DNA from 2 places in the Bradyrhizobium sp. 613_E4_N2_2 genome. Region 1 is predicted to be linked to the other one. Evidence: riboswitches for the same ligand, from Rfam matches in the RefSeq annotation. Region 1 holds a riboswitch; the other holds the start of a gene.

Region 1 (11,812 bases):
CGGCACGGCGGATCTTCGGATTGTCGAAGGGCGGATAGAGGAAGTTCATGCGCCCAAGGGTCTGGTAGCCGAACTTGTTCAGCGTCTCGGTCTTGAGGTCGGCATTGCCTTCAAGGACGGGCAGCAGATCCCACGGCGGCACTTCCATGAAGTCGATGTCGCCCGATTGCAGCGCGTTCACTGCGGTCTGCGCATCCGGCATGGTGATCCATTCGACGCGATCGACCTTGACCAGCTTGCCTCCGGCAGTCCAGCTCGACGCCTCCTTGCGCGGCACGTAGTCGGTGTTCTTGACGTAGACCGCCTTCACGCCGGGCTGGAATTCGCCCTGCACGAACTTGAACGGGCCGGAGCCGATCTGCTCGGGGATCTGCTTGTCCGGCGGCGTTTCGGCGAGACGCTTCGGCATCATGAAGGCGACGCGCGAGGACGGCTTGCCGATGGATTCGAGCACGAGGCCGTAGGGCTCCTTCAGCTTCAGCGTGATCGTCTTGGGGTCGGTCGCCTCGATGCTCGCAGTAAACTGCATCATCTGCTGGCCCATGCCGTCGACCGCGGCCCAGCGCTTCAGCGAAGCGGCGCAGTCTTCCGCCGTCACCGGCGTACCGTCGTGCCACTTCAGGCCGTCGCGCAGCGTGAAGGTGTAGGTGAGCTTGTCGTCGGAGATCTTCCAGTCCGCCATCTGCGGCTGGATCTTGAAATTCGAGTCCGTCGCGATCAGCGTGTCGTAGACCATGTAGCCATGGTCACGCGTGATGTAGGCGGTGGTGAAAATCGGATCGATGATGCGCAGATCCGAATGCATCACCGCGGTGATGGTCTTGCTGGCGGCGGCAAGTACCGGCGAGGCCATCGCCGTCGAAAGCGCAACGACCGATAGCGCAAGTGTGGAGGCGAACGCGCGACGCCCCCGGCGCATCAAGCTCAACATAAAAGTTTCTCCTGACGTGAAACTGTTCAAAGGCAGGTTATTGGTTGAGCATTCGGTTCGTTCTTTAGGCGAACTAACCTCATGCGATGCCTTTGTCTTTCGAGACTTGCAGACAGTGTTGAGCGCGTCAATCCGGTTTCGCTGCAGCCCCAAGCGGCGCGCCCACGGGCTCCACAAAGACCGGTTTGGCTCTACAACGCTTTCCGCCAGTCCCGTCCGCGCCAATGCAATGCGCGTTCCATCTTTCGAAGCTTGAGAGACATTAAGATGAATCCAGCCAATCTTCCCTTCGATTCCGAGGCGATGCTCGAGGGCCTGCGCACCTGGGTGGAATGCGAGAGCCCGACCTGGGACGCGAGTGCCGTCAACCGCATGCTCGATATCGCAGCGCGGGATATGGCGATCATGGGTGCGACGATCGAACGCATCGGCGGTCGACAGGGCTTCGGCGGCGTGATCCGCGCGCGCTTCCCGCATCCGAAACAGGGCGAGCCGGGCATCCTGATCGCCGGCCACATGGATACCGTCCACCCGGTCGGCACCATCGAGAAGCTGAAATGGCGGCGCGAGGGCAACAAGTGCTACGGCCCCGGCATCTACGACATGAAGGGCGGCAACTATCTCTCGCTGGAAGCGATCCGGCAGCTGGCACGCGCTTCCTTCACCACGCCGCTGCCGATCACCGTGCTGTTTACGCCCGACGAGGAAGTCGGCACGCCCTCGACGCGGGACATCATCGAGGCGGAGGCCGCGCGCAACAAATATGTGCTGGTGCCCGAACCGGGCCGCGCCGACAACGGTGTCACCACCGGACGTTACGCCATCGCGCGTTTCAATCTGGAAGCGACGGGCCGGCCGAGCCATGCCGGCGCGACATTGTCGGCCGGACGCTCGGCGATCCGCGAGATGGCGCGGCAGATCCTCGCCATCGACGCGATGACGACGGAGGACTGCACCTTCTCTGTCGGCGTCGTGCACGGCGGACAATGGGTCAATTGCGTTGCCACGACCGCCACCGGCGAGGCGCTGTCCATGGCCAAGCGCCAGGCCGATCTCGACCGCGGCGTCGAGCGGATGCTGGCGCTGTCGGGCACGACCAATGATGTCACGTTCAAGGTGACGCGCGGCGTCACGCGCCCCGTATGGGAGCCCGATGCCGGCACCATGGCGCTGTATGAAAAGGCGCGCGGCATCGCCAAGTCGCTCGGCACTGAGCTGCCGCATGCGAGCTCTGGCGGCGGCTCCGACGGCAACTTTACCGGCGCGATGGGCATCCCGACGCTCGACGGCCTCGGCGTGCGCGGCGGCAACGGCCACACGCTCGAGGAGTTCATCGAGGTCGAGAGCCTAGTTGAACGCGGGCGCCTGATGGCGGGCTTGCTGGCGACGCTCGACTGACGACGCAGCCTTCGCACTGCACAATGCGTTGGCAGTCGCGGTTTAAATTTAGCCTTGTCTAAAAATGAGGCGCATCGTACTGCTCGATTGTCCACGCGACGATGCGGGAGAGATCGCAACGAGAGTTCAGGCTTTCGTTGCGGCGCCGACGGAGCAACCGCCCCGGAAACTCTCAGGCAAAAGGACCGTATCGTCAGGACGATCTGGAGAGAGGCGGCACGGCCAATGTGGTCGTGACGTCCACCGAAGGGGATAGTCCGGAGCTGACCTCGCCGAGGTCCGCGCCGGATCAAGCTCTCAGGTAACCGTGACAGATGGGGCGCCGCCAACGGCCTTTGGCCGGCGGTTAGCCGACTCTAACTCACGGGAGCCCCGAACCTGCCATGACCCATATCGCCATCATCGGCGCCGGCATCACCGGCGTAACGACTGCCTATGCCCTGCTCGAACGCGGATACAAGGTGACGGTGCTCGACAAGCACCGCTACGCCGCGATGGAGACGTCCTTCGCCAATGGCGGACAGCTCTCCGCCAGCAATGCCGAGGTGTGGAACAGCACCGCCACGATCCTGAAAGGCCTGCGCTGGATGTTCCGGCGCGACGCGCCGCTGCTGATGAACCCGCGGCCGAACTGGCACAAATATTCGTGGATGAGCGAGTTCGTCGCCAATATCGGCAACTACCGCGCCAACACGATCCAGACCACGCGGCTCGCGATCGAAGCCCGCAAGCATCTGTTCGAGATCGCGGAGCGCGAAGGCATCGACTTCGATCTCGAACGCTGCGGCATCCTGCACATCTATCACGACAAGAAGGGTTTTGAATCCGGCCTGCAGGTCAATGCGCTGCTGAAGGAAGGCGGGCTCGATCGCCGCCCGGTAACGCCAGAGGAGATCCGCGCCATCGAGCCGACGCTGCGCAAGGACTATTTTGGCGGCTTCTACACGCCGTCGGATGCGACCGGCGATATCCACAAGTTCACGCGCGGACTTGCGGAAGCCTGCAAGCGGCGCGGCGCGACCTTTATCCACGAAGCCAACATCGATTCCATTGCCCAGGCAGGTGGCGGCTTTGTCATCGGCTGGGCTGATCTTTCGGCCAGTGATGCTGTCGCATCCGTGCGCGGCATGCTGAAGGCTGACGGCGTCGTGGTCTGCGCCGGTGTGGCCAGCCGCCACTTCGCCGCCCTCCTCGACGAGCGCGTCAACGTCTATCCGGTGAAGGGCTATTCGATCACCGTTCAGCTCGACACTGCCGCAAGCCGCAATGCGACGCCGACCGTGAGCCTGCTCGACGAAGCCGCAAAAATCGTCACCAGCCGGCTGGGCGCCGATCGTTTCCGCGTCGCAGGCACCGCCGAGTTCAACGACTTCAACCGCGACATCCGCGCCGACCGCGTGCAGCCGCTGGTCGACTGGGTGCGCAGCAACTTCCCCGGCGTCGAAACGTCCAAGGTCGTGCCCTGGGCCGGGCTGCGGCCGATGATGCCGAACATGATGCCAGTGGTGCGCGCAGGACGGATGCCAGGCCTTTTCTTCAACACCGGCCACGGCCATCTCGGCTGGACCTTGTCGGCCGCGACCGCGCAGATGATTGCCGGGACCATCGACGGCTGGCGCGGGCTCAACGCACCGCCGACCGCCCCCTCACTCAGGGTTGAGCGCGAGTTCCGTCATGCATCCTGAGTGGTCGATATCGGAGGCTCGGCGGCCCCTTGCGACCGCCCTGCCCTTGGCACACAATTTGCCCCGAAACGTCGGCTTCCACGGCCGGCTTTCCAGCCCGAGTGACAGGCGTGCATGATAGACAGAACCGATTCCACGGGGGCCTCCCGGCCCCACAAGTTCCGCAGCCGGAGATAGGTGCATGCTAGGTTATCTCATTCGCCGCGTTCTGGCCGCGGTGCCCGTGATGGGCGTCGTCGCACTGTTCGTCTTCCTGCTGCTGCGGCTGACGCCGGGCGATCCCGCCGCCATTCTCGCCGGCGATAACGCGACGCCGGAACGGCTGGAACGCATCCGCGACTCGCTCGGCCTCAACGAGCCGCTGATCGTGCAATTCATCACCTGGGTGAACAAGCTGCTGCACGGCGATCTCGGGACGTCGCTGATCTCCAACCTGCCAGTCATGAAGATGATCAGCCAGCGCGTCGAGCCGTCGATCTCGATCGCGCTCTCGACAATCATTCTGGCCGTCATCGTCGCCGTGCCCCTGGGCGTCATCGCGGCGTGGAAGCACGGCACCTGGATCGATCGTTTCGTGATGGGCCTCTCCGTGCTCGGCTTCTCCGTGCCGGTGTTCGTGGTCGGCTATCTCCTGATCGAGGTCTTCGCGATCGACCTTCGCTGGGTGCCGGTGCAGGGCTTCCGCAGCATCTTCAACGGCTTTGGACCGTTCTTCGAACGCATCATCCTGCCGACCTGCGCGCTCTCCTTCATCTACATCGCGCTGATCGCGCGCATGACGCGTGCGGCGATGCTCGACGTGCTTGGTGAGGACTACGTCCGCACCGCCCGCGCCAAGGGCATCAACGAGGTCGCAGTGATGATGCGCCATGCGCTGCGCAATGCCGCGGTGCCCGTTATCACCGTGATCGGCACCGGCTTTGCGCTGCTGATCTCCGGCGTCGTCGTCACCGAGAGCGTGTTCAACATCCCCGGCATCGGCCGCCTCACGGTGGACGCGGTGTTGGCGCGCGACTACCCAGTCATCCAGGCGATGATCCTGCTGACGTCGCTGATCTATGTCGTCGTCAATCTCCTGATCGACGTCGCCTACACGCTGCTCGATCCCCGGATCCGGTACTAGGGCTAAGGATAACAACAAAAATGTCCGTCGATAGCCTTCCCCAGTCGTCCATTCCGATCACGTCGCCGCTGCGGCCGCGTTTCGGATTCCTCACCTCGACGCCGATCATCGCGGCGGCCACGATCCTGCTCGCGTTGATCGTGCTGGTCTCGATCCTGGCGCCGCTGATCGCGCCGCACGATCCGGTCCAGCTTGCGCCCTCGCAGCGGCTGAAGCCGGCCTCGGCGCAGTTCCTGCTCGGCACCGACGCCTATGGCCGTGACCTCTTGTCGCGCGTCATCTATGGCGGCCGCATCTCGCTCCTGATCGGCATCGGCTCGGCGATCCTGTCGATCGTCATCGGTCTTGCGATCGGCCTCGTCTCCGGCTTCTTCAAGCTGGTCGATGCCGTCCTGATGCGCGTCATGGACGGCCTCATGGCGATGCCGAGCATCCTGCTCGCGATCGCCGTGGTGTCGCTGTCCGGCGCCAGCATCTGGACCGTGCTGGTCGCGATCACCATCCCCGAAATACCGCGCGTGGCACGCCTGGTGCGCTCGGTCGTGCTGTCCGCGCGTGAGGAACCTTACGTCGAGGCCGCGATCTCGGTCGGCTCCAGCCTGCCGAAGATCATGTGGCGACATCTGATGCCGAACACGATCGCGCCGCTGATCGTCCAGGGCACCTATGTCTGTGCCTCCGCGATCCTGACCGAGGCCATTCTCTCCTTCCTCGGCGCCGGTATCTCGCCGGAGACGCCGACCTGGGGCAACATCATGGCCGAGGGCCGTCAGTATTTTCAGCTCAAGCCGACGCTGATCTTCTGGCCGGGCCTGCTGCTTTCGATCGCCATCCTCAGCATCAATCTGATCGGCGACGCCGCCCGCGACGCCCTCGATCCCCGCATGAAGCAGCGGGAGGGCAAGTGATGACGGATCAAGTGATGACCAACCCAGTTCTCGACATCAACAACCTCGTCGTCTCCATCGGCAAGAAGCCGAAGGGCGCAAACATCATCGACGGGATCTCGATCCAGGTGCATAAGGGCGAGACACTGTGTCTCGTCGGCGAAAGCGGCTCGGGCAAGTCGGTGACCTCGCTCACCACGATGGGCCTGCTGCCGAAGGGCACGCTGGTTCCGACCGGCGGCAGCGTCAAGCTGGTCGGCGAAGAGATTCTCACCGCGACCGATCGCCGCCTGCGCCAGCTCCGCGCGACGCAGATGGCGATGATCTTCCAGGAGCCGATGACCGCGCTCAATCCGGTGGTGCCGGTCGGCCGTCAGATCGACGAGGTCCTGCGCGCCCACACCGATCTCGACGCCAAGGCGCGGAAGAAGCGCATTCTCGACATGATGGAGCAGGTCCGCCTGCCCCAGGTCGAGCGCATCTTCGCCTCCTATCCGCATCGCCTGTCCGGCGGCCAGCGCCAGCGCATCATGATCGCGATGGCGCTGGTGCTGGAGCCGAAGCTGCTGATCGCCGACGAGCCGACCACCGCGCTCGACGTCACCACGCAGAAGCAGATCCTGACGCTGATCCGCGACCTCCAGCGCGATCACGGCACCGCCGTCCTGTTCATCACCCACGACATGGGCGTGGTTGCCGAGATCGCCGACCGCGTCGCTGTGATGCGACAGGGCCGGCTGGTCGAGACCGGTCCGCTCGAGACCGTGCTGCGCAACCCGACCATGGAGTACACCCGCAATTTGCTTTCTGCGGTGCCGAGCCTGGTGCCGCGCGCGGCACGGCCCGAGACCAAGGAGCCGGTGGTGCTGGAGGCCAACGAGCTCGGCAAGGTCTATAAGGAGCGCGCCTTCTTCGGCAAAGGCCGCGAGGTCGTCGCCGCCGACAAGGTCACGCTGACGCTGCGCAAGGGCCGCACGCTCGGCATCGTCGGCGAGAGCGGCTCGGGCAAGTCGACGGTGGCGCGGTGCATCGTGCGCCTGATCGATCCGACCTCCGGCGGCGTGCGCCTTGCCGGCCGCGAGATCGCCGACATCTCGCGCCGCCTGCTCCAGCCGCACCGGCAGAAGATCCAGATCGTGTTCCAGGATCCCTACCGCTCGCTCAACCCGCGCATTACCGTCGGCGAGAGCATCGCGGAAGGCCCGATCAATTACGGCACCTCGCATGCCGATGCGATGAAGCGGGCGCGCGAATTGCTCGAGCTCGTCGGCCTGCCCGCGGACGCAGTGACGCGCTATCCGCACCAGTTCTCCGGCGGCCAGCGCCAGCGCATCGCCATTGCGCGTGCGCTCGCGCTCGACCCCGACGTGCTGGTCGCGGACGAAGCGGTCTCGGCACTCGACGTCTCGGTTCAGGCGCAGGTGCTGGAACTGCTCGACGAGATCCAGAACCGGCTCGGCATCGCCATCCTGTTCATTACCCACGATCTCCGCGTCGCAGCCCAGATCTGCGACGAGGTCGTGGTGATGCAGCACGGCCGTGTCGTCGAACAGGGCCTGGCCGCCGAGGTGCTGACGCATCCGAAGGAAGCCTACACCAAGGCGCTGCTGGAGGCCGCACCGGGCCGCGGCTGGGATTTTGCGAACTTCAGGCCGGTGTCGGAAGGCGTCGCGGCGACGGCTTGATCCGCATACTCCGTCATTGCGAGCGAAGCGAAGCAATCCAGACTGCCGCCGCGGAAAGATTCTGGATTGCTTCGCTTCGCTCGCAGTGACGGGTAGCGACCATCATCATTCGAAAATGACTTAAAGCCATGCGCGGCGGCATGGGCTCCTCGCTTGCCCCCGCCTCGAAGCCAAGGCTAACGTCGCGCACTTTCAAACGCTGGACCAGAATTAATGACACGTATAGCCGTCGGCGGCTTCCTGCACGAGACCAACACGTTCGCCCCGACGAAGGCGACTTTCGCGGACTTCCAGCATGGCGGCGGCTGGCCGGCCATGACGGAAGGCGCCGACGTATTGAAGGTGATGCGCCGCATCAATGTCGGCCTCGCCGGCTTCGTCGACAGCGCCGAAGCCAATGACTGGAACCTCATTCCGACGATCGCCTGCGGCGCAAGTCCGTCGGCGCATGTCACCAGGGACGCCTTCGAGCGTATCGTGAAGGTGATGGTCGACGGTATCGCCGCCGCCGGCCCGCTCGATGCGGTCTATCTCGATCTGCATGGCGCGATGGTGACCGAGCATCTCGACGACGGCGAAGGCGAGATTTTGGCGCGCGTGCGCCGCGTCATCGGCAAGGACGTTCCGCTGGTTGCCAGCCTCGACCTGCACGCCAACGTCACGCCCGAGATGATGGAACACGCGGATGCGCTGATCGCCTACCGCACCTATCCGCATGTCGACATGGCCGAGACCGGCCGCGCCTCCGCAAGGCACCTCGCCCTGCTGCTGCAGACCAGGCAGCGCTTTGCAAAGTCGTTTCGCCAATTGCCGTTCCTGATCGCGATCAGCTGGCAATGCACCAATGACTTTCCCACCAAGGGCATCTACGAAAAACTTGCCGCGCTGGAGAGCGACGCCGTTCCGACGCTGTCCTTCGCGCCCGGCTTCCCCGCCGCCGACTTCCGCGACTGCGGGCCGAGCGTGTTCGCCTATGGCAAGACGCAGGCCGATGCCGACCGCGCGGCCGATGCGATCGTCAAACTGATCGAAAGCCACGAGGACGATTTCGACGGCAAGATCTGGTCGCCCGACGACGGCGTGCGCCATGCGATGGAACTCGCCAAGGGCGCGAGCAAGCCGATCATCATCGCCGACACCCAGGACAATCCTGGCGCCGGCGGTGATTCCGACACCACTGGCATGCTGCGCGCGCTGGTACGCAACAAGGCGAGCGCTGCGACCGGCGTGATCTACGACCCGGTCTCGGCCAAGGCCGCGCATGCGGCCGGCGTCGGCGCCACCGTGACGCTGTCGCTCGGCGGCAAGTCCGGCATTCCCGGGGATGAGCCCTATCGCGAGACCTTCATCGTCGAAAAGCTCTCCGACGGCCGCTTCGTCGCGCCCGGCCCCTATTACGGTGGCCGCGAGATGGAGATGGGTCCCTCCGCATGCCTGCGCATCGGTGACGTCCGCGTCGTCGTCTCCTCGCACAAGGCACAGCTCGCCGATCAGGCGATGTACCGCTATGTCGGCATCGAGCCGACCGCGCAGAAGATTCTGGTCAACAAGAGCTCGGTGCACTTCCGCGCCGATTTCGAGTCGATCGCGGAAAAGCTGATGATCTGCGCCGCGCCCGGCGCGATGCCGGCCGACACAGCCACCCTGCCCTGGACGCGCCTGCGGCCGGGCATCCGCATCAAGCCGAACGGCCCCGTTTTCACGCCCCCATCACGCTAACCGGACAGGACACATGCCCACGATCGACCGCATCGACGGCTATGCCGACGAACTCACTGCTATCAGGCGCGACCTCCACGCCCATCCCGAGATCGGCTTCGAGGAAGTGCGCACCTCCGGCATCGTCGCCGACAAGCTGAAGAGCTGGGGCATCGAGGTGCACCGCGGTCTCGGCGGCACCGGCGTGATTGGCGTCATCAAGGGCAAGGGTTCGGGCGGCAAGCGCATCGGCCTGCGCGCCGACATGGACGCGCTGCCGATGGAAGAGAACACCAATCTGAAATGGAGTTCGAAAATCCCCGGCCGCTTCCACGGCTGCGGCCATGACGGCCACACCACCATGCTGCTCGGCACCGCGCGCTACCTCGCCGAGACCCGGAATTTCGACGGCACCGTGCACCTGATCTTCCAGCCGGCCGAGGAAGGCCTCGGTGGTGCGCGTGCGATGATCAAGGACGGGCTGTTCGAGAAGTTTCCCTGCGACGAGCTCTACGGCCTGCACAACGCGCCCGACCTCAACCTCGGCGAAATCGCGATCCTGCCCGGCCCCGCGATGGCCAGCGCCGACTTCTTCGACCTGCGCATCACCGGCTACGGCGCGCATGGCGCGATGCCCGAGCGCTCCAAGGACGCGGTGATCATCGCGACCACGCTGGCGCAGGCGATCCAGACCATCGTCAGCCGCAACGTCGAGCCGCTGCAGGCCGCCGTCATCTCGATCACGCAGATTCACGCCGGTTCCGCCTACAACGTCATCCCTGGCGAGGCCCATCTCTGTGGCACCATCCGCACCTTCTCGGATGAAGTCCGCGCCCTGATCGCCGAACGCATCCGCACGATCTGCGCCGGCATCGCGAGCGCCTATCAGTGCGTGATCGAAGCCGACATCCGCGACACTTTCGGCGTGCTGGTCAACCAGGTCGAGCAGTCCAAGGTGGTCGAGGAGGTCGCGCGCACCGTCGTCAACCCCGCCAACGTGATCACCCGCGCCCAGCCGAAGATGGGCAGCGAGGATTTCGCCGACATGCTGCAAACCATTCCCGGCGCCTATTTCTGGATCGGCCACGACGGCTCGGTGCCCGTGCACAATCCCGGCTTCGTGCTCGACGACAAGATCCTGCCGATCGGCGCCAGCATGTTCGCCCGGATCATCGAAACGCGCATGCCGGTAGGTTAGCAATGCACAAAAAGAGCGTCGAAGAGGCCGTCACCTCGCTGCACGATCTCTCCGCGGTCGATCTGATCGCGGGCTATCGCGCCAAGCAGTTCTCGCCGAGCGAGGTGCTGGAGGACGTGCTTGCGCACGTCGCTGCGTGGGAACCGCATCTCAAGGCGCTCTACGCGTTCGATCCCGACAGCGCGCGCGAGGCCGCGAAGGCCTCGACCGCGCGCTGGAGCGGGGGCGAGCCATCAGGCGCGCTCGACGGCGTGCCTGTGACGGTGAAGGACAACATCGCGACCAAGGGCGTGCCCATCCCGCTCGGCGCTGCGAGCGTGAAGCTCGTGCCGGCCGAGAAGGACGCCCCGCCGGCTGCGCGGCTGCGCGAGGCCGGCGCGATCATCTTCGCAAAGACCACCATGCCCGATTACGGCATGCTGTCCTCGGGACTCTCCAGTTTCCACGCGCTGGCGCGCAATCCCTGGGATCTCTCCAAGAATCCCGGCGGCTCCAGCGCGGGCGCCGGCGCGGCGGCTGCGGCTGGCTACGGCCCCTTGCATCTCGGCACCGATATCGGCGGCTCGGTCCGCCTGCCTGCGGGCTGGTGCGGTCTCGTCGGCCTGAAACCGAGTTTTGGCCGCGTGCCGATCGACCCGACCTACGTCGGCCGTGTCGCCGGTCCCATGACCCGCACGGTCGACGATTGCGCGCTGATGATGAGCGTGATTGCAAAGCCCGACCGGCGCGACGGCATGAGCCTCCCCGCCGAGCCTCTCAACTGGAAGGGGCTGGAGAAATCCCCGCGCAAACTCCGCATCGGCCTGATGCTCGATGCCGGCGTCGGCCTGCCGGCAGAACGGTCGGTCCGCGATGTTGCAGTGAAAGCCGCAAAGGCGTTCGAATCCGCAGGGAGCGTCGTCACCGAGGTCGACGGCATTTTGACCCGCGAGATGCTCGACGGCCTCGACAATTTCTGGCGCGCACGGATGTGGGACGATCTGGCCAAGCTGACGCCGTCCGAACAGGCAAAGGTGCTGCCCTACATCTTCAAATGGGGCGCATCCGGCGCAAAGCTCTCGGGTGTGGATGTCATCCGCGGCTTCAACCAGACCATGGCGATCCGGGCGGCCGCTTCAAAACTATTCTGCGAGCTCGACTATGTGATCTCGCCGACCGCGCCGAACGTGAACTATGCGGCGGACTGGGCCTCGCCCACCAACGATCC
Region 2 (11,812 bases), 150 kb from region 1:
GCCCGTCACCACCGTCCAGCGCATCAACACCCACGGCGGCAAGCTCGAGGGTTCTTGCGACAAGGCCGGCGAATTCAAAAGCGCGCCCTACTCGGCCGACTACATTTTCCTGAAGAAGGGCTGACCGCTTAGGAGGCGGTGTCGTCGCGCTCCGCCTGCGCCAATTCTGCCGCCGCAAGATCGCCGGTCTCCTCGAGCCGTGCCTTCGCGGTCTGGTGGACGTGGGCGGCGAGCGTCGGCATGCGCTCGATCAGCGCGTGAAAATCCTGGGCGTCGAGCACGAGCAGCCGCGTCTTGCGCGTCGCCGTCACCGTACCGCTGCGTTTGGTCTTGTGCAGCAGCGCGATCTCGCCAAAGAACGTGCCGTCGGCGAGCCGCACCTGCTGGCTCGGCAGCGTGATCTCGACCTCGCCGGCAGTGATGAAATACATCGACGAGGCGGTATCGCCACGGCGCACCAATATCTCGCCCTGCTCGATGGTGCGGGCGCGGAGCAGCCGCATGATGTCGGCGATCTCCGCGGCCGAAAGATGCGAGAACAACGGCACCCGCGCCAGCATGCCCCAGGTCACCACGAAGTCGCGCCGCCTCACCTCCTCGGCAAAGGCGGTCGAGATGATCGCGACCGGCAGCGCGATCATGGCAAAACCTGAGATGATCGCAAACACCGAGACGAATTTGCCGAGCGGCGTCACCGGCACGACGTCGCCATAGCCGACGGTGCCGAGCGTCACGATTGCCCACCACATCGCGTCCGGAATGGTGCCGAGCTTGCTGGGCTGCACATCACGCTCGATGGCGTAGAGCAGCGAGGCGAAGGTCAGTACCACGCCGATCAGGATGACGATGCAGCCGATCAGCGCACGCCGCTCGGCATGGATGGCCGCGAGCAGCGAGCGCATCGCCGGCGAATAACGGATCAGCTTGAAGAACGGCAGCACGCCGAGCCCAGCCAGCGTCGCGTGCCGGCCGGTGGCCAGCACGATCGCGGCCGGCAGGAACGCCATGAGGTCGATGATACCGAGCGCGGAGAAGGCATAAGAGAGCCGGTCGGACAGCGCGGAGCCGTTGCGCTGGGTGTGCCCCGCCACGGTCCACAGCCGCGCCAGATATTCGAGCGCGAACACGATGACGGCGAGGACGGCGACCGCGCTGAACAGCGTGTCGAACCGCGCGTCGAGCTCCGGCACCGAGGCGAGGATCATCGCGACCACGTCGAGCACGATGACGCTGATGATCACCTGGATGAAGCGCGACCCGATCGAGTAGGCGAGCGGATCGTGCTCCAGCAATTCGTACAGGCGATCCCTTAGGTTGGGATCGGCCGAGCCACGTCCTCGCGGAACGAGGCGCATGGCCGTTTACGCGCCTGCCATCGCTTTTTCGATCGCCGCGAGCGCCTCGGGCGCCTTGGCGCCATCGGGACCGCCAGCCTGCGCCATGTCGGGCCGGCCGCCGCCGCCCTTGCCGCCGAGCGCCTCGGAGGCGACGCGCACCAGGTTCACGGCATTGAAGCGCGCGGTGAGATCGGCGGTGACGCCGACCACGATCCCGGCCTTGCCGTCCTCGGTGACGCCGACGATGGCGACCACGCCGGAGCCGATCTGCTTCTTGCCGTCGTCCGCAAGGCTCTTGAGATCCTTCATCTCGATGCCCTCGACCGCGCGCGCCATCAGCTTGACGTCGCCGACCTCGCGCACGCCTGCGGCTGCGCCGTTCCCGACGGATGTACCGCCGCCCATCGCGAGCTTCTTGCGGGCGTCGGAGAGCTCGCGCTCGAGCTTCTTGCGCTCCTCCATCAGGGCTGTGATGCGCGCCGGGACGTCGTCGATCGAGGTGCGCAGCTCGTTGGCCGCGGTCTTCGCCAGCGCCATGGTCTCGTTGGCGTGCCTGCGCGCGTAGTTGCCGGTCAGCGCCTCGATGCGGCGCACGCCGGAGGCGACCGCGCTCTCGCCGGTCAGCGTGATCAGGCCGATGTCGCCGGTGCGCTTCACATGGGTGCCGCCGCAGAGCTCGACGGACCAGCCGAGCGCGTTGGTGCCGCGCTCCCGCGCGGTCCGGCCCATCGAGACGACGCGGACCTCGTCGCCATACTTTTCGCCGAACAGCGCGCGCGCGCCGGCCTCGCGCGCTTCATCGACTCCCATCACGCGTGTCGTGACTTCGTCGTTCTCCAGCACCACGTCGTTGGCGATGTCCTCGACGCGGGCAAGCTCTTCCGCCGTGATCGGCTTCGGATGCACGAAGTCGAAACGCAAACGATCCGGCGCGACCATCGAGCCGCGCTGGGCGATGTGGTCGCCGAGCACCTGGCGCAGCGCCTCGTGGATGAGATGCGTTGCCGAATGGTGCGCGCGGATCGAGGAACGCCTGCCGTGATCGACCTCGAGCTGCAGCGCGGTGCCGAGCTTCAGCTCGCCGCTCTCCACGGTGCCGACGTGAACGAAGAGATCGCCGAGCTTCTTCTGCGTGTCGGTGACGCGGAACTTGATGCCGCCCTCGCCGCTGAGCACGCCGGTGTCGCCGACCTGACCGCCTGATTCCGCGTAGAACGGCGTCTGGTTGAGCACGATCGCGCCGGTCTCGCCGGCCTTGAGGCTCGCGGTTTCCTGGCCGTCCTTCACCAGCGCGGAGACCACGCCTTCGGCACTCTCGGTCTCATAGCCGAGGAATTCGGTGGCCCCGAGCTTCTCGCGCAGCGGGAACCAGATCGCTTCGGAAGCCGCCTCGCCCGAACCCTTCCAGGACTCGCGCGCCTTGGCCTTCTGGCGCTCCATCGCGTCGGTGAAGGAGGCCTGGTCGACGCCGATGCCGCGCGATTTCAGTGCGTCCTGGGTCAGGTCGAGCGGGAAACCGTAGGTGTCGTACAGCGTGAAGGCGACGTCGCCGTCAAACATGTCGCCCTTCTTCAGGGACGCGCTCTTCTCGTCGAGGATGGCAAGGCCGCGCACCAGCGTCTTGCGGAAGCGGGTCTCTTCCAGCCGCAGCGTTTCCTCGATCAGATTCTCCGCGCGCATCAGGTCGGGATAGGCCTGGCCCATCTCGCGGACCAGCGCCCAGACCAGGCGATGCATCAGCGGCTCTTTGGCACCCAGCAGCTGCGCATGGCGCATCGCGCGGCGCATGATCCGGCGCAGCACATAGCCGCGGCCCTCGTTGGAGGGCAGCACGCCATCCGCGACCAGGAAGGCCGAGGAACGCAAATGGTCGGCAATGACGCGGAACGAGGCCACGGTCTGCTCGTTCGGCCCGGCGCCGAGCGCCGACGACGTCGCATCGATCAGATGGCGGAACAGATCGGTCTCGAACACGCTGTCGACGCCCTGCATGATGCTGGCCATGCGCTCCAGCCCCATGCCGGTGTCGATCGAGGGACGCGGCAGATCCACGCGCTCCTCCTTCGTCACCTGCTCGTATTGCATGAACACGAGATTCCAGAATTCGAGGAAGCGATCGCCATCCTCTTCCGGCGAGCCCGGAGGTCCGCCCCAGATGTGGTCGCCGCGGTCGATGAAGATCTCCGAGCACGGGCCGCACGGCCCGGTGTCGCCCATCGCCCAGAAATTGTCCGAGGTCGGGATGCGGATGATGCGGTCGTCGGAGAAGCCCGCGATCTTCTTCCACAGCCCGGCCGCCTCGTCGTCGGTGTGGTAGACGGTGACGAGCAGCTTGTCCTTCTTGAGCCCGAACTCCCGCGTGATCAGGGTCCAGGCCAGCTCGATCGCGCGCTCCTTGAAATAGTCGCCGAACGAGAAATTGCCGAGCATCTCGAAGAAGGTGAGATGGCGCGCGGTGTAGCCGACATTGTCGAGGTCGTTGTGCTTGCCGCCGGCGCGCACGCATTTCTGCGACGTGGTGGCGCGCTGATAGGGCCGCTTCTCGACGCCGGTGAAGACGTTCTTGAACTGCACCATGCCGGCATTGGTGAACATCAGCGTGGGATCGTTGCGCGGCACCAATGGCGAGGACGACACGATCTCGTGGCCGTTCTCGGCAAAGAAGTTCAGAAAGGTCGACCTGATCTCGTTGACGCCGCTCATGTTCATCCAATCGGGTGTGCTTGGACCCGCGATACGCCATCCAAACCGGGCATTTGGGCTGATATCTGCGGGTCAAAGCGCTTTTAGACAAGGCCAGCTGCGCTGTCCAGAAACTGTGCAAGGAGATCAGTGAGTTGCCGCAGGCGCGCAATCCCGTTTGCAATCCCGTTGAAAGCCGCCAGGTGCGCGTTGACAGGCTTGGCCGGCCTGTGGTCTGTACCCATCTGTATCGTACGGCCACGTCGGGAGAGACCGGCTTTGGTGCCGGCGCCGAAGGAGCAACCGCCCCGGAAACTCTCAGGCAAAAGGACCGCGTGGCTTTGACGACATCTGGAAAGAGGCGCCGACGGGCAAATACCTTTTCATAAGGGTTGGCCCGGACTGCGTCCGCCGACGGGATAATACTCTCAGGCACAGCGACAGATGGGGCTTCGACTGGTGTCCATCGGGGAATCGTCCCCGGGGAACCGCCGAGGGCCCCGTAATGCTTGCGCGCCACGACCAAGATTCCCTCAAACGTACGCCCCTTCACGGGCTTCATGTCTCCCTCGGCGGCAAGATGGTGCCGTTCGCGGGCTATGACATGCCCGTTCAGTACCCCGCGGGCGTCCTGAAAGAGCACCTCCATACCCGTTCCTCCGCCGGCCTGTTCGACGTCTCCCATATGGGCCAGCTCGCGCTCCGGCCGAAGTCGGGCAAGGTCGAGGACGCCGCCCGCGCGCTGGAACGGCTGGTGCCGCAGGATATCGTGGCGATCGCCCCGGGACGGCAGCGCTATGCCCAGTTCACCAATCCGGACGGCGGCATTCTCGACGATCTGATGGTCGCCAATTTCGGCGATCACCTGTTCCTGGTCGTCAACGCCGCCTGCAAGGAAGCGGACGAGGCGCATCTGCGCGCGCATCTCTCGGACGACTGCATCATCGATTCGCTTCAAGACCGCGCCCTGATCGCGCTGCAGGGCCCGAAGGCGGAAGCGGTGCTGGCGAAATTGTGTGCAGAGGCGCCCGCCATGAAGTTCATGGATGCCGGCCCGCACAAGGTCGCCGGCCTCGACTGCTTCGTCTCGCGCTCCGGCTACACCGGCGAGGACGGGTTCGAGATTTCGGTCCCCGCGGCCGATGCCGAGCGCCTCGCCAAAACGCTGCTGGACAATCCCGATGTGATGCCGATCGGCTTAGGGGCCCGCGACAGCCTGCGGCTGGAAGCCGGGCTCTGCCTCTACGGCCACGACATCGACACCGCCACCACGCCGGTCGAGGCCGCGCTGGAATGGTCGGTGCAGAAGAGTCGCCGCAGCGGCGGCGCGCGCACCGGCGGCTTTCCCGGCACTGATGCGATCCTCGCTCATTTCGATAACGGCGCAAGCCGCCGCCGCGTCGGCCTGCGTACGGAAGGCCGCGCGCCGGTGCGCGAGGGCGCGCTGCTGTTTGCGGATGACGCCGGCGGCGAGCCGATCGGAAAGGTCACCTCGGGCGGCTTCGGCCCGAGCCTGAATGCGCCGGTCGCGATGGGCTACGTGCCCACGGCATCGAGCGCGCTCGATACAAAACTGTTCGCCGAGGTGCGCGGCCAGCGGCTGCCGCTCACGGTCGCCGCCATGCCTTTCGTGAAAAACACCTACAAACGCTGAGGACAAGACAATGACCACGACGCTGTACACCTCCGACCACGAATGGCTGGCCATCGACGGCGACGTCGCCACCGTCGGCATCACCGACTACGCGCAGTCCCAGCTCGGCGACGTCGTGTTCGTCGAGCTGCCCAAAGCCGGCCGTGCGCTGAAGAAGGCCGAAGCCGCCGCCGTCGTGGAGTCGGTGAAGGCCGCCTCCGACGTCTACGCGCCTGTTACGGGCGAAGTGCTCGAGACCAACGACGCGCTCGCCGCCGAGCCGGCGCTGGTGAACTCGGACGCGCAAGGCAAGGCGTGGTTCTTCAAGATCAGAATTGCCGACAAGAGCGAGCTCGGCGGCCTCATGGATGAGGCCGCCTACAAGGCACATACGGCGTGAGATGAAGCGAACTCTGACCTCATATTCGGTGTCATCACCCGCCTTGTGCGCACTGCGCACTGGGGCGGGTGATCCAGTACGCCGCGGCTTCTCGGCTCAAGCCGTGACGCCTGCGTTTACTGGATGCCCCGCCTTCGCGGGGCATGACGGCGACAGCGAAATCTAAAGCGAGGACCCATGATGACCGCGCACCGCAAATCCAATGGCGACACCGCCGCCACCTTCGTTCGCCGCCACATCGGCCCGTCGGCGCGCGACGTCACCGCAATGCTGGAGGCCGTCGGCGCCAAGAGCGTGGACGCCCTGATGGCGGAGACGCTGCCGGCCTCGATCCGGCAGACCGCCCCGCTCGACCTCGGCAAGCCCTTGAGCGAGACCGAGGCGATCGCGCACATGGCCGAGCTCGCGCGAGAGAACCAGGTCTTCACCTCGCTGATCGGCCAGGGCTATTCCGGCACGGTTTTGCCCGCGGTGATCCAGCGCAACATTTTGGAGAACCCGGCCTGGTACACGGCCTACACGCCCTACCAGCCCGAGATCAGCCAGGGCCGGCTGGAGGCGCTGCTCAACTTCCAGACCATGATCTGCGACCTCACCGGGCTCGACGTCGCCAACGCCTCGCTGCTCGACGAGGCGACCGCCGCGGCCGAAGCCATGGCGCTCGCCGAGCGCCACTCGCGGGTCGAAGCAAAAGCCTTCTTCGTCGACAAGGACGTGCATCCGCAGACGCTGGCGGTGATGCGCACCCGCGCCGAGCCGCTGGGCTGGACCCTGATCGTCGGTGATCCCCTCGCCGATCTCGACAAGGCCGACGTGGTCGGCGCGCTGCTGCAATATCCGGGCTCCTCGGGCGCCGTGCGCGACCTCAGGCCCGCGATCGCGACGTTGAAGGCCAAGGGCGCGCTCGCGATCGTTGCCGCCGATCTCTTGGCACTGACGCTGCTCGCCTCGCCCGGCGAGTTGGGCGCCGACATCGCGATCGGCTCGGCGCAGCGCTTCGGTGTGCCGATGGGTTATGGCGGGCCGCACGCGGCCTATATGGCGGTGCGCGATGCACTGAAGCGCTCGCTGCCCGGCCGCATCGTCGGCCTCTCCGTGGACTCGCGCGGGATGCCGGCCTATCGCCTCGCGCTGCAGACCCGCGAGCAGCACATCCGCCGCGAGAAGGCGACCTCCAACATCTGCACCGCGCAGGTGCTGCTCGCCGTGATCGCCTCGATGTACGCGGTCTATCACGGCCCCGAGGGTCTCTCGCAGATCGCGCGCAACGTGCATCGCCGCGCCGCCGTGCTCGCAGCGGGCTTGCGCAAGCTCGGCTTTGCGCCGCAGTCGGATAGCTTCTTCGACACGCTCAGCGTGGACGCCGGTGCCAAGCGCGCCGAGATCGTCGCGCGCGCGGCTGCCGAGAAGATCAACCTGAGCGTCGGTGAGACGGCGTTGCGCATCGCGCTCGACGAGACCACAACGCCGGCAACCGTCGAAGCGGTCTGGCGCGCATTCGGCGGCACGCTCACCTATGCCGAGATCGACGCCACCACGCGCGAGGCGCTGCCGGAGTCGCTCAAGCGCACCACCGCCTTCCTCACCCATCCCGTGTTCCACGCGCATCGCTCGGAAACCGAGATGCTGCGCTACATGCGCAAGCTCAGCGATCGCGACCTCGCGCTCGACCGCGCCATGATCCCGCTCGGCTCCTGCACGATGAAGCTGAACGCGACGACCGAGATGATGCCGCTGACCTGGCCGGAGTTCGGCAGCCTGCACCCGTTCGCCCCGCGCGAGCAGGCCAAGGGTTACCACGCACTGTTCGCGCGGCTGGAAAAATGGCTGTGCGATATCACCGGCTATGACGCGATCTCGCTGCAGCCGAATTCGGGCGCGCAAGGAGAGTATGCCGGGCTGCTCGCGATCCGCGGCTATCATGCCGCGCGCGGCGAGACGCACCGAAAAATCTGCCTGATCCCCTCCTCCGCCCACGGCACCAACCCGGCTTCGGCCGCGATGGTCGGCATGGACGTGGTGGTGGTCGCCTGCGAAAAGAACGGCGACGTCGACGTCAACGATCTCCGCGCCAAGGCCGAGAAGCATTCGGCCGATCTCGCCGCGGTCATGATCACCTATCCCTCGACACATGGCGTGTTCGAGGAGCACATCCGCGAGATCTGCGACATCGTGCACGGCCATGGCGGCCAGGTCTATCTGGACGGCGCCAACCTCAACGCGCAGGTCGGCCTGTCGCGGCCCGGCGATTACGGCGCCGACGTCAGCCATCTCAACCTGCACAAGACTTTCTGCATCCCGCATGGCGGCGGCGGCCCCGGTATGGGCCCGATCGGCGTGAAGGCGCATCTCGCGCCGTTCCTGCCCGGTCATCCGGCGACGCAAGCCGAAGCACCGGTCGGCCCGGTCTCGGCCGCGCCGTTCGGCTCGGCGTCGATCCTGACCATCTCCTACATCTACATTCTGATGATGGGCGGTGACGGCCTGAAGCGCGCCACCGAGATCGCGATCCTCAACGCCAACTACATTGCCGCGCGCCTCGATGCGCACTTCCCGGTGCTCTACAAGAACGCGAAGGGCCGCGTCGCACATGAGTGCATCGTCGACCCGCGCGCGCTGAAGACGACGTCGGGCGTCACCGTGGACGACATCGCAAAACGCCTGATCGATTACGGCTTCCATGCCCCGACCATGAGTTTTCCGGTGCCGGGGACGCTGATGATCGAGCCGACCGAGTCGGAATCGAAGGCGGAGCTGGACCGGTTCTGCGACGCCATGATCGCGATCCGGAAGGAGATCGCCGAGGTCGAGGCCGGCCGCTTCAAGATCGAGGCTTCGCCTTTGCGTCACGCCCCGCACACCGTGCACGACATCGCGGACGACGATTGGAATCGCGCCTACACCCGCGCCGAGGGCTGCTTTCCCGACGGCGTCTCGCGCACCGACAAATACTGGTGCCCGGTCGGTCGCGTCGACAACGTCTATGGCGACCGCAACCTGGTGTGCTCGTGCCCGCCGGTGAGCGATTACGCGGAAGCGGCGGAGTAAGGGATCGTAGCTTCGTAGGGTGGGCAAAGCGACTTGTCCGCCGTAGCTCGAAGAGCGAAGGCGGAAGCGTGCCCACCACCTTTATGCGCGTTGGAATATGGTGGGCACGGCGCTTGCGCGCCTTTGCCCACCCTACGTCCCCGAACGCGTATCAAGGGTGCAACGAGCGAACGGTTCTGTCGGTCCCAACGCCACAGCCGTTCGTTGGTCAGAAGCGTTCCGCCCCACCAGCGTCTGATCGGGGTTTGACGGCGGAAATCCTCCCGGCCTTCAAGGACCGCTTCCCCAAATTCGGTGAGCGATAGCCGGCTTCGGCGAAAGGCGGCGTTGCGGCCTCGCGCGGGGCCAGCGTCGCGAGTTTCGGATCGAGACCCGTGATCACCGGCATTGGGCCGGACCCAAGCCCTTCGAGCAGCGGGCCCAATTCCCATTGATCGAACACGCGCGTTTGCAGCGGACCGTCCGGTTGAAACAGCTCCTTGGTACGGTTGTGCCCCCGCGCAATCAGGTCGAGAAGCCGCGCTTCCGTCGTACCTAGTCCGGTGATTGGTGATGGCAGTTCTGCCAGCAATTGTTCCATCGCAGGCTTCAGGAAGGGCAGCCTGGGGAAATCCCTGCCGAGCAATCCGAAACAGAGCTCCGGCGTTGGCGCCCGGTAGGCTTCCCAGGCCATGTTGGCGATCTCGAAGTCGCAGTCCGCGACCTCCAATTCCCGCACCATACGATCGCGAAGCTCTGTGCCGTCCGCTCCGCGCAGATCGAAATTGACACGTCGCAATCTCAGACGATCGGTGATCGATGGATGGGACCGCAAATAATCGAGGATCCAGATCAGTTGCAACTGACTATTGGGCTCAGGGTCGAACCACAGCTCGATGAGATCGACGCCATAGGTCTCGCAAAACCAAATCAGGCCTGTCTCTTTGTGCGCGAGACCGGTCTGAGGCAACCGGCCAACAAGATCGGACCAACGCACCTCCGGATCGCCTCTGACATAGCCTCCCGTCAGGTATTGCTCGAGGTGATGCGAGGTAGGCAGTGGCCCCGAAACGAAGCGAAAGATGAACGGCACGACCATGTCGGCGCGATCCGCATGGGCAAGACCGACGCCGGACGAACTGGTCAGGATCACGCGTTTCATCGCGAACGCCCCACAAAACGAAACGGGCACTGACGACGTCGGCAACTCAACGTCCTCAGCGCCCGCTCCTCGCGAAAGTTCTTCGCGTTAGGCCTTACTCGTCCGCCGGCTCCTCGCCGTCGGCGTCACGCTCCGGTGCACCGGCGAGAATCTGCTCGGCGATCAGGCCGGAGTTCTGGCGGATCGAGGTCTCGATCTTGGCGGTGATGTCGGGGTTGGCTTTCAAAAACGCTTTCGAGTTCTCGCGGCCCTGGCCGAGGCGCTGGCTGTCATAGGAGAACCAGGCGCCGGACTTTTCGACGATGCCGGCCTTGACGCCGAGATCGAGGATCTCGCCCATCTTGGAGACGCCCTCGCCGTACATGATGTCGAATTCGACCTGCTTGAAGGGCGGCGCCAGCTTGTTCTTCACCACCTTGACGCGCGTCGTGTTGCCAACCACTTCGTCCCGCTCCTTGATCGCGCCGATGCGGCGGATGTCGAGACGGACGGAGGCATAGAATTTCAGCGCGTTGCCGCCGGTCGTGGTTTCCGGCGAGCCGTACATCACACCGATCTTCATGCGGATCTGGTTGATGAAGATCACCATGGTGTTGGATTTGTTGATGGAGGCCGTCAGCTTGCGCAGCGCCTGGCTCATCAGACGGGCCTGGAGACCCGGCAGCGCGTCGCCCATCTCGCCCTCGAGCTCGGCCTTCGGCACCAGAGCCGCGACCGAATCGACCACCAGCACGTCTACCGCACCCGAGCGCACCAGCGTGTCGCAGATTTCCAGCGCCTGCTCGCCCGTGTCCGGCTGCGAAATCAGGAGCTCGTCGATGTTGACGCCCAGCTTGCGCGCATAGACCGGGTCGAGCGCGTGCTCGGCGTCGATGAAGGCGCAGATTCCGCCCTTCTTCTGCGCTTCCGCCACCGTGTGCAGCGCCAGCGTGGTCTTGCCCGAGGATTCCGGCCCGTAGATTTCCACGACGCGCCCCTTCGGCAGACCACCGATCCCGAGCGCAATGTCGAGCCCGAGGGAACCCGAGGACACCGCCTCGACATCCATCGACCGGTCGTTCTTGCCGAGCTTCATCACCGAGCCCTTGCCGAACTGGCGCTCGATCTGGGAGAGCGCGGCGGCCAGAGCTTTACTCTTGTCCATGGAAGATCCTTCGACGATACGCAGGGCAGTGTTGGACATTGGGTCGTGCTCCTTATGGCGAGGATTCGCTAGAGGGACAAACGATTGGCGGGGCGGGCCGGCGATAAAAGTAATGTACCCTATTTGTTCCAAGTTCGCAATATGTTCTTTCGCGGATTTTGGTACTGGCCTGTTTCCGGCGACATTGCCCTGGTTTGAAATGACACGTGGCCTGTTTTGTTCTGGGCCAACCATAAGGTGTATTCACGGGCGGAACACGCCGTCATATATTACCGAAATTTCCCGGGTCTGGCACAATCTGCATAGACGCTCGTTCCGATTGAGCGCAGGGTTCCCTCTCAATCGGGGGGTGACACCATGACCGAGCGACTTATTCAGACAGGTATTGTCACCGTAGGCACCGTGAACGCTGGCCTAATCGTCTGGC

Evidence for each region. Region 1 has a riboswitch for glycine ahead of AB7290_RS15795 (D-amino acid dehydrogenase). Riboswitches for the same ligand answer to the same signal wherever they lie in the genome.
Region 2: linked by a shared signal. The riboswitch ahead of gcvT (glycine cleavage system aminomethyltransferase GcvT) and the one ahead of AB7290_RS15795 (D-amino acid dehydrogenase) in region 1 are both predicted to bind glycine.

Annotation. Positions count from the first base shown of each region.
Region 1 covers NZ_CP197234.1:3,345,509-3,357,320, reverse strand. The annotation lists gene AB7290_RS15805 (ABC transporter substrate-binding protein) at 1-931, opposite strand, end outside; gene AB7290_RS15800 (M20/M25/M40 family metallo-hydrolase) at 1,199-2,329, shown strand; glycine riboswitch at 2,424-2,527, shown strand; glycine riboswitch at 2,531-2,645, shown strand; gene AB7290_RS15795 (D-amino acid dehydrogenase) at 2,713-4,014, shown strand; gene AB7290_RS15790 (ABC transporter permease) at 4,196-5,137, shown strand; gene AB7290_RS15785 (ABC transporter permease) at 5,158-6,045, shown strand; gene AB7290_RS15780 (ABC transporter ATP-binding protein) at 6,060-7,709, shown strand; gene AB7290_RS15775 (M81 family metallopeptidase) at 7,923-9,428, shown strand; gene AB7290_RS15770 (M20 aminoacylase family protein) at 9,442-10,605, shown strand; gene AB7290_RS15765 (amidase) at 10,608-11,812, shown strand, end outside.
Region 2 covers NZ_CP197234.1:3,192,344-3,204,155, reverse strand. The annotation lists gene AB7290_RS15020 (DUF3455 domain-containing protein) at 1-124, shown strand, start outside; gene AB7290_RS15015 (cyclic nucleotide-gated ion channel) at 129-1,355, opposite strand; gene alaS (alanine--tRNA ligase) at 1,362-4,040, opposite strand; glycine riboswitch at 4,274-4,362, shown strand; gene gcvT (glycine cleavage system aminomethyltransferase GcvT) at 4,525-5,673, shown strand; gene gcvH (glycine cleavage system protein GcvH) at 5,684-6,052, shown strand; gene gcvP (aminomethyl-transferring glycine dehydrogenase) at 6,233-9,100, shown strand; gene AB7290_RS14990 (hypothetical protein) at 9,309-10,241, opposite strand; gene recA (recombinase RecA) at 10,336-11,424, opposite strand.